2 regions of the Corynebacterium tuingiense genome follow, and region 2 is predicted to be linked to the other one. Evidence: riboswitches for the same ligand, from Rfam matches in the RefSeq annotation. Region 2 holds a riboswitch; the other holds the start of a gene.
What was found. A riboswitch is a leader RNA that binds a small molecule or an ion and turns the genes downstream of it on or off. The one in region 2 is predicted to bind thiamine pyrophosphate.

Region 1 (5,104 bases), 890 kb from region 2:
GACGTGCTGGTGCTGCCGAATAAGACCGAGATCCTTGAGTCTTATGAGAAGGAAGCAGAGCGCATCGAGCGTAAGTACTGGGAGCAGGGTGCTCTGACGGAGCGCGAGCGTTATGACCGCCTGGTTGAGCTGTGGAAGGACGCGACCGACACCGTTGGTGAGGCCGTCGAGAACATCTACCCGGATTACAACCCGATTCCAATGATTGTGAAGTCGGGTGCTGCCGGTAACATGCGTCAGATCTGGACGCTGGCCGGTATGAAGGGCATGGTTGTGAACTCGCACGGTGATTACATCACCCGCCCGATTAAGACCTCCTTCCGCGAAGGCCTGTCCGTGCTGGAGTACTTCAACAACTCCCACGGTTCCCGTAAGGGTCTGGCCGATACCGCGCTGCGTACCGCTGACTCCGGCTACCTGACCCGTCGTCTGGTGGACGTCGCTCAGGATGTCATCGTCCGTGAAGAGGACTGTGGCACCCGCCAGGGCGTGCGCGTTCCTATCGGCGAGGTCTCCGGCGACAAGGTCGTCCTCTCCGAGCTGTGGGAGACCTCCGCTTCCGGTCGCGTGCTTGCCACCGACGTCAAGGACGAGAACGGCGAGGTCGTCGCAGAGGCTGGTGCAGACTTGACCGAGGAGCTCACGCAGAAGCTTCTCGATGCCAAGGTCACCGACGTCAAGGTCCGCTCCGTGCTGACCTGCCAGACCCCGGCTGGTGTCTGTGCGAAGTGCTACGGCAAGTCCATGGCATCCGGCCAGTTGGTCGACATCGGCGAGGCCGTCGGCATCGTGGCTGCACAGTCCATTGGTGAGCCTGGTACCCAGCTGACCATGCGTACCTTCCACCAGGGTGGTGTCGGTGGCGACATTACCGGTGGTCTGCCGCGTGTTCAGGAGCTCTTCGAGGCCCGTAACCCGAAGAACCGCGCACCGATTGCCTCCGTGGACGGCACCGTGTCCCTGTCCGATGAGGGCAACTTCTGGACCATGACCATCACCCCGGATGACGGTTCCGATGACGTGGTTTACGAGAAGCTGTCCAAGCGCCAGGGCCTGGCCCAGGTGCGTCGTCCGATGGAGTCCAACCCGGATGCGATGATCGAGCGTTCCTTGAAGGACGGCGACCACGTTGAGACCGGTGACCGCTTGATGCGTGGTGCGGCTGACCCGCACGACGTGCTCGAGGTCCTGGGTCGTCGCGGCGTGGAGCAGCACCTCATCAACGAGGTGCAGGCCGTGTACCGCACCCAGGGTGTGGCCATCCACGACAAGCACATTGAGATCATCATCCGCCAGATGCTGCGCCGCGGTACCGTCATCGACGCCGGTACCACGGAGCTGCTGCCGGGTAACCTGATCGACCTTTCTGAGGCCAAGCAGATGAACGCTGCTCAGGTCGCAGAAGGCGGCGAGCCGGCTCAGCTGCGCTCGGAGATCATGGGTATTACCAAGGCGTCCTTGGCTACCGAGTCCTGGCTATCCGCCGCTTCGTTCCAGGAGACCACGCGTGTGCTTACCGATGCCGCTATTAACAAGCGCTCCGATAAGCTCATCGGCCTCAAGGAGAACGTCATCATCGGTAAGCTGATCCCGGCCGGTACCGGTATCTCCCGTTACCGCAATATCTCCGTCAAGCCGACCGAGGCTGCGCGCAACGCCGCATACTCGATTCCGACTTACGGCGATTCCATCTACGGTGACGATGGCTTCGGTGAATTCACCGGCGCCTCCGTCCCGCTGGATGAGGACTTCACCTTCTAAGTCCTAGGCGCTCGTGCCCCTCGGCACCGCGTCCAGTCAGAGCCCCCGCTTCCGTGTTAAACGGTAACGGGGGCTCTTGCCGTTGGAGTCTGTTGGCGCGGTTGAGCACGCCAATTCGGCCGCCGAATTGGTTGTGGGGACCCGTATGCGTGCCTGCTAGTATGAGTAAAGCCTGTGCCCAGATAAGTAAAATGTGGGCCTTGGGCTATTTGATTTAAACCATTACACGGGAGCTTTCAGAATCTGTGGGCCCGTGGGGCGCACAGGCCGCACCGGCACAGAAATGAAGGCTGAGATACTGCGATATGACGCGGTGAACCGTTGAACCTGATCCGGGTAATTCCGGCGAGAGGGAGAAAATAATGACTGCTAATACTACTGGGGCCGCAGCACCAAAGCGCAGCTTGGACTGGCGCGTGGTGGACATCGTGGTGGCATCAGTCTTGGGTGTTGCCTGTGGTTTCGTGTTCTTGGGCTGGAATGCCGTGGGCTATGCCTGGTACGAGGCCATGGATGCTCTTACGCCGGGTCTTGGTGGCTTGGCCACCGGCATCTGGCTGCTGGGCGGCATCCTGGGTGGCTTGGTTATCCGTAAGCCGGGTGCGGCGGTGTACGTGGAGGTCCTTGCCGCGACGGTATCGGCCGTCTTGGGTTCACAGTGGGGCATTAGCACCCTGTACTCGGGCCTGGCGCAGGGTATTGGTGTGGAGATCATTCTCGCCATCTTCATGTACCGCCAGTTCAACCTTGGGGTGACCATCCTGGCCGGTATGGCAGCAGGCTGGGGCGCCTTTGTCCTAGAGCTGTTTACCTCCGGTAACCTCGCGAAGTCCTTCGAGTTCAATATGATCTACTTGGTCACGTTGACCATTTCCGGTGCTATCTTGGCCGGAGCCCTGGGCTTTTATGTGGTGAAGGCATTGGCAAAGACCGGTGCCCTTGACCGCTTTGCAGTAGGCCGCGAACAGCGCGCTTAGGGCTTAGACCGCTGTGACTGATTTTTCACGCTTAGCAGGAAACGCCACAAAAATTGCGGCCCGCGGCTACGGCTGGACCCACGCTGGGCGCTCCCAACCGGCGCTGCAGGACATAGATCTGGTCATCGAACCCGGTGAGAAAGTCTTGCTGTGCGGGGATTCCGGTTCCGGAAAGTCGACGCTATTGGCGGCGATGGCAGGTGTCTTGGGTTCCGATGAGGAAGGCACGCGCACCGGCGAGATTACCTTGGAGGATTCTGCGGGCACGGTCGAAGAGCCGGGTCGGACCATTCCGGTGGGGTTGGTTCTGCAGGATCCGGATTCGCAGGTCATCTCCGCGCGCGTGGGCGACGATATCGCCTTTGGCTGCGAGAACCTGGCATATCCGCGCGAGGAGATCTGGCGCAGGGTGCAACAGGCTCAGGAGCTGGTTGGCCCCTACGTGGACCTGGATTTTCCTACCGAGCACCTCTCCGGCGGGCAGAAGCAACGCCTGGCGCTTGCCGGGGTCATCGCCATGGGCGCGGGCGTGGTCCTATTGGACGAGCCCACCGCCAACCTGGATCCGGAAGGGGCGCAGGACGTGGTGCGGGCCGTCGGCAAGCTGGTGAAGCACACGGGTGCCACTTTGGTGGTGGTCGAGCATCAGCATGCGGCGTGGGAAAGCGTGCTGGACCGCGCAGTAGAGCTGAAGGATGGGCGCATTATCTCTGATGCCCCCTTTGCTGACGTCGCCCGCAAGCGCCAGGTCACCGGTCTCCCGCAGGCGCGGTCACGGGCAAGCGATGCCCTCGATGAGTCCAACGCGGCGCTGTGGAGCAAGGATTTGGTAACCCGCTATGGGCCGCCGCGATCCATCTCCCTGCCGGCGGGGGCCTCGACCGTCATTACCGGGCGCAATGGCGTGGGAAAATCCACGTGGCTGATGACGATGGCGGGGCTACTTCCGGCCGAGTCCGGGGAAATCGGGGTCGCTGACTTCATCCGCCGCGGTGTGAAGGGCCCTCCTTCCCGGTGGAAATCCCGCGAATTGGCGGACCGCATTGGCTTCGTCTTCCAAAATCCCGAACACCAATTTGTCTCCCGCAGCGTGGAAGAGGAATTGCGGGTCGCGCCCAAGGTCATGCGCGTCGATCCCCCAGAGAAACGCATCGCCCAGTTGGTGGAATCGCTGCGCTTGGGGCACTTGCTCAAGGCCAATCCGTTTACGCTATCCGGCGGCGAAAAGCGCCGGCTTTCGGTAGCAACGGCTCTGGTGACCGCGCCGGAGGTGCTGCTATTGGACGAGCCGACCTTTGGCCAGGATCCCGGCACCTTCGTGGAATTGGTGGGCTTGTTGCGCCAATTGGCCGATGAAGGCACGACGATTGCGTCCATTACCCATGACCCGCTGTTCATGGCGTCCTTGGGCGATTACCAGGTGGAGGTGCGCGGTGCCTAATCTCTTGCGCAACGTCAACCCGCTAACCCGTATCTTCTTGATGTTCGTCTGGGTTACGCCGCTGCTTGCCTCCATCGACTGGGTTTCGGCGGCGATATCGCTAAGCCTGACACTCATCTTGGCGCCGTTATGTGGCGTCTCCTGGGTGCGCTTGTGGAAGGCCGGTTGGTTCTTATTCCTTATCGCCCCGCTATCGGGGATTTCCATGCTGCTCTATGGCGCGCCCGGGGGAGAGGAGTACTTCAGCTGGTGGCTGATTACGGTGACGGAAAATTCGCTCACCTTGGCCATTGCGATCACGCTGCGTGTGCTTGCGGTCGCACTACCAACGGTGGTGCTCGCACGCGATATCGATCCCACCGAGCTTGGCGATGCCCTCTCGCAGATCCTCCGCCTTCCCTCCCGCTTCGTTATCGGCGCCGTGGCCGGCGTGCGGATGATGACGCTCCTGAAATCCGATTGGCAATCGCTCGGCATGGCGCGCAGGGCCCGCGGGCTCACGGATGAAGGGCGCTTCAAGCACTTGCTTACGATGTCCTTTGGTCTGTTGGTCATTGCCCTGCGCCGCGGCGGCAAGCTTGCGACCGCGATGGAAGCACGCGGTTTCGGGCGCACCCCACCCGGAGGAGGGGAGCGGACCTGGGCCCGAGAATCCAGGCTGCACGCCCACGATGGGTGGGTGATGGTCTGCGGCCTCGCCCTTGCTTGTGTACCGGTGGTAACTTCGGTACTTACTGGGGCCTGGAGATTCTTTGGCCTTTAATCCGCGAAAGCAGTGATTCAAGCACTATGGACATTGATGCCGAACAAGAGCGCCTCTTGGAGGACATCGTTAAGCTAGCAGCCTCGCGAAAGCGTGCGTTTAAACCCGTCACGGTGCTTATCGATGGTCCCTCGGGCTCCGGCAAAACCTGGACCTCCGCCG
Region 2 (5,104 bases):
AAGGCAATTATGACCGGATCCTGGACTTCTCCACGGCCCTGACTGGAACGAACTTTTTCGTCCCGAGCGTTGACCTGCTAGACGAATTCGACGAGCTTCCGCAATAAAAATCCTAGCGGCGCCCGCCGCGATTGCGGTGGGTCAGTCCGAATTGGACGGAGTCTATCATCCCGAGGCTCATGAGCGCCTCACGAAGCGCGAATTGGAAGGTCCATAACCTGCGGAAAACCGGATCAAAGCCGGCAGCGGCGGCCTCGCGAAGATGCCCATCAAAAAAGGATCGCTGCTGGCGCAGGGATTCGATATAGTGGCTGCCCACGTGCGTTTCGGACACGATGCGCAAGTGCGAGTTCTTATCCACGAGCCGGTGCACGTCCATGGTCAGCGGATAGTCGAGTCCTGGCCAGATATAGGCCCGCATGGCCTGCAAGGATGCTCGGGCAGCCTCCGACATGGCGTCGGTGGCAACAATGGATTGAAAAGCCGCCCGACCGTTTGCGGTAAGGAATCGGTCAAGGACCCGAATATATGCCTTGCGCTCCCGCGGGCTTAATTGCTCGAACTTTTCCACGCTGATGATCGCATCGTAGTGCCCGCGCCATTGCTTCGGGCTCGGAACGGGATCCGGAATCCGCTCTATGTGGATAGAGTCTTCCGTTCCAGCAAAGACAAGTGCCTCACGCATCTGGGTGATCTGTTCAACATCGCTGGTCAGGACATCGACAGTGGCGCGGCGCTTGGTAGCGCGTATCGCGGCCTGCATCCCGGCCGCGGGATAAACCAGAATGTGGGTACCGGCGCCGGTGCGGGTGGCATCGAGAAGCCAATCTGCTGCCCTACGCTGCGCCTCACCTAAGTCGTCCCGGTCCACATTGGTGGGTTCGCTCACCGTGGTGACATCAACGAAGTGGCTCTTCGGTTCCCGGCTTCCGGCTTTCGGGGTAAAGCTTTCGACCGTTTCCCGGATCGTCGTCGGCACGCCGCTGGAGAAGATCCCACCGACGTGGCTTAACCCATCGCCAGCATAGAGGCGCACTAGGTCGAGAGGCAGCTCCCCTGGCTCTGAATCTCCTACTCTAACCCCCTGTGGCTTGGGAAGATACCCCACCTGCAGGAGCTTGCCTAAAACCTTCACCAATTGAGTGGAGGATGCGACGGTCCATTCGCCTGCCATATAGCTTTCGGCAAAACCTAACCAGCCCGTGGCAGCGATTCGCTCGAATAACGCATCGTGGCCCACCTTCAAATCGGGGCCGCCTGCTGCATCGAGTTCCAGCTCCAAACCGGCATTATCGCAGGCCTTGGCAAATTCTGCCTCGGCCCGTCGGGATTTTAGCGTCGCCCAGCGCTGCGATGGCACGGTCGCGATATTGGGCCATGCCTCCGCGTCGATGGAGCGTAGATGCTCGGGGGTGGAAAAACTCATGGTTTGGGGAGCGCTCCTGGGTGCAAGGGTCACGGTTGAGCTTATTTTAGCCAGATTCTGAGCGGTTTCGGTTAAGGCGCTCCGCATGAAAGGAAACCCGAAACGCATGTAAATGGGTATCAAGTATGCACGTTATGTAACGAGCGTTTACACTATACGGGTACTTAAATAAGCTTTCTCGAGGAAGGTCGCATTAATTCCATGACTGATACCCCTTATCGTCCAAACGGAAGCCGTCACCACGTCGTCGTGGTTGGCGGTGGATTCGGCGGTCTTAACACTGTGAAGAAGTTGAAGAACGCCGATGTTGAGATCACCCTCATCGATAAGAAGAACCACCACCTGTTCCAGCCAATGCTCTACCAGGTGGCTACCGGCATGATTTCCGCTGGTGAGGTTGCCCCCTCGACCCGCCAGCTGCTGCGCAACCAGGATAATGTGGACTTTGTCAACGGCAACGTGACCGACATTAACCTGGAGGACCAGACGGTTACCGCCGAGCTCGATGACTTTTCGCGCACCTACTCCTACGACTCCCTCGTGGTTGCCGCTGGTTCCAGCCAGTCGTACTTTGGCAATGACCACTTCGCCGAGTTTGCCCCTGGCATGAAGACCTTGGATGATGCCCTGGAGCTGCGTTCCCGCATCATTTCCGCCTTCGAAAAAGCTGAGCTTACCGATGACCCCGCTGAGCGCGAGCGCCTCCTCACCTTCATCATCGTCGGTGCCGGCCCAACCGGTGTGGAGCTCACCGGCCAGATCGCTGAGTTGGCTAACCGCACGCTTAGCGATGTCTACTCCACCTACGGCACCTCCGCCGCAAAGATTTACCTGCTCGACGGCGCGCCCCAGGTACTCCCACCGTTTGGCAAGCGCCTCGGCCGCCGTGCCCAGCGCACCCTGGAAAAGGAAGGCGTTAACGTTCGCCTGAACGCCATGGTGACCGATGTCAACGAAGACTCCGTGACCTACAAGAACATGAAGACCGAGGAAGAGGTCACCCTCGAGGGCGCGACCAAGATCTGGTCCGCCGGTGTCGCTGCTTCCCCATTGGGCAAGATGGTCGCTGATCAAGCTGGCGTCGAGGCTGACCGCGCGGGCCGCGTATCCGTCAACGATGACATGACCGTTGGTGACTTCAACAACGTCTACATCATCGGTGACATGATGTCCCTGAACCGCCTGCCGGGTTTGGCACAGGTGGCAATTCAGGGTGGCGAGCACGTCGCCAAGCTCATCGAGACCAAGGTGGACGAGGAGTCCACGGCCGATGAAAAGGAGCCATTCGAGTACTTCGACAAGGGCTCGATGGCCATCGTGACCCGCTTCAATGCCGTCGTGAAGCTGGGCAAGACCGAATTCTCAGGCTTCCCGGGCTGGTTGGCATGGTTGGCCCTGCACCTGACCTACGTCGTTGGCCTGCGCAGCCGCTTGGCCGTATTGGTCAACTGGGCGGCTAATATCCTCTCCCGCAACCGCGGCAACCTGGAGATTACTACCCAGCAGCGCATCGCCCGCAACCTCATCGATGAGGCAGAAGAAGAGAAGAACTAAATTCTCCTCGGCACCAGCCGCCGTCCTACTACCCCGCAACGGGACTGTGGGCGGCGGCTTTTGTGGTTTTCGTTCCTATTTTCCCATTTTTGTTAGGCTTGGGCAGTACAACATGGGGTGCCACGCAGTGGCTGAGATATACCCATTGAACCTGCTCTCAGTTAGAACTAGCGAAGGGATTGTTGTGGATTGTTCATTTCTCCGTGCCCACGATGCGGTGCGCGATACCGCTCCACTTATTCAGTGCTTGACCAATAAGGTCGTCAGCAATATTTCTGCCAACGCGCTGTTGGCCATCGGCGCCAGCCCAGCAATGGTAGATACTCCAGATGAGTCGCAAGATTTTGCGAAGATCGCCAGTGGCGTGCTTATCAATTGCGGTACCCCGAATTCCGAACAATACGACGGCATGCGCGAGGCAATCGCCGGTGCGACCGCGGCTGGAAACCCGTGGGTCCTCGATCCCGTCGGCGCAGGTGGTCTGCACAAGCGCACCGAGTTCATGCACGAAGTCTTGCCGCAGCGCCCGACGGCGATTCGCGGCAATGCTTCCGAGATCATAGCTCTAGCAGGAACCGGAGCCGGCGGGCGCGGCGTGGAGTCCACCGATGGCGTAGAGGCGGCACTGGAACCGGCACTCAAATTGTCCCGCGAGACTGGTGCCGTTGTTGCCGTGTCTGGCCCCACGGATCTCATCGTGCAGGCAGGCGAATCGCCGAGGGCGGTAAGCCTCGAGTCCGGGCACCCGATGCTGCAAAACGTCATCGGCACGGGTTGTTCGCTGGGCGCCATCTGCGCGGCTTACCTGGCAGCGTGGGAGGATCCATTCGCAGCGATCATCGCAGCGCATGCGCATGTGGGGGCCGCGGGCAGCGTTGCCGCGGAGAAATCCTCGGCGCCCGGCTCCTTTGCGGTTGCCTGGCTCGATGCGCTGCATGAACTGTCGACCGATGGAATCAAGAAGCGGATCCCTGCCTCCGAGGTCGCAGACATTGCGGTGCTGTCATGAGCATCGATTGGACGCTGTACCTCATCACAGATCCTGAGCTCGCCGGCGGGCGGGACAAGGTCGTTCCCATCGTACAAGAGGCAGTGCGAGGCGGGGCTACCGTCGTGCAATTGCGCGATAAGGAGGCCAGCGACGAGGAGGTGGAGGCTACCGCCCGCGAGCTCATGAAGGTCTTAGGCGATGTACCGCTTTTTATCAATGACCGCGTCGAGGTAGCGGCCAGGGTGGGCTGCCACCTGCACATTGGCCAAAACGATATGGATTTACACCAAGCACGCGCGCTGCTCGGCCCCGATAAGCTCATCGGGCTTTCGGTGGGCACACGGGAAGAGTTGGACGCCATTGACCCGCAGGAGGCCCCCGATGTCATTGGCATCGGCCCGGTTTATTCGACGGCGACCAAGAAGAATGCGCCAGCGGGAATCGGCGCTGAGGCAGCCAGGCGCCTTGCCACCGCGGCGCGCGAACGCGGCATCGAGTCCGTCGCTATCGGCGGCATCAAGGCGCACAATGCCCACGAACTTTCTGCAAGCGACTTCGCAGGGATCTGCGTGGTCAGCGACGTTATGGCTGCTGGTGACCCGGCAGCGGCAGCACACAACCTAAAGGAGGCCTACCGTGGCTAAAGGAACCTACCCTCGTATTCTCTCGATTGCTGGAACTGATCCCACAGGCGGAGCCGGCATCCAGGCCGATCTGAAGTCCATCGCCGCCGCGGGCGGGTATGGAATGAGCGTGGTCACCGCGCTGGTGGCCCAAAATACCCAGGGCGTGCGCAGTGTCCACGTCCCGCCGCTGGATTTCCTCCAAGAGCAGCTGGATTCGGTCCGCGAGGACGTAGACATCGATGCCATTAAGATCGGCATGCTTGCCGATGCCCCCATCACCGACCTCGTGTCCACCTTCCTCGACCAGATCGAGCCGTCCGTCCCCGTGGTCTTGGACCCGGTCATGGTGGCCACCAGCGGCGACCGCCTCTTGGCCCCCGAGGCGGAAAAGGCGGTGCGCGAGCTGTGCTCCCGTGCTGATGTCATCACGCCCAACCTCAAGGAGCTAGCCGTGCTGACGCAGACGGAGGAAGCCACGGATTTGGACCGTGCCATCGAGGTGGCTAA

Region 1: it holds a riboswitch for thiamine pyrophosphate, as region 2 does, so the genes downstream of both, ACLI1T_RS01665 (ECF transporter S component) here and thiM (hydroxyethylthiazole kinase) in region 2, are expected to answer to the same signal.

What each region holds. Positions count from the first base shown of each region.
Region 1 is NZ_CP177101.1:337,176-342,279, forward strand. Features, by position in the region: gene ACLI1T_RS01660 (DNA-directed RNA polymerase subunit beta') at 1-1,761, shown strand, start outside; TPP riboswitch at 1,978-2,133, shown strand; gene ACLI1T_RS01665 (ECF transporter S component) at 2,124-2,738, shown strand; gene ACLI1T_RS01670 (ABC transporter ATP-binding protein) at 2,752-4,179, shown strand; gene ACLI1T_RS01675 (energy-coupling factor transporter transmembrane component T) at 4,172-4,942, shown strand; gene ACLI1T_RS01680 (hypothetical protein) at 4,969-5,104, shown strand, end outside.
Region 2 is NZ_CP177101.1:1,226,689-1,231,792, reverse strand. Features, by position in the region: gene ACLI1T_RS05870 (Dyp-type peroxidase) at 1-107, shown strand, start outside; gene ACLI1T_RS05865 (class I SAM-dependent methyltransferase) at 113-1,426, opposite strand; gene ACLI1T_RS05860 (NAD(P)/FAD-dependent oxidoreductase) at 1,628-2,980, shown strand; TPP riboswitch at 3,084-3,177, shown strand; gene thiM (hydroxyethylthiazole kinase) at 3,165-3,989, shown strand; gene thiE (thiamine phosphate synthase) at 3,986-4,615, shown strand; gene ACLI1T_RS05845 (bifunctional hydroxymethylpyrimidine kinase/phosphomethylpyrimidine kinase) at 4,608-5,104, shown strand, end outside.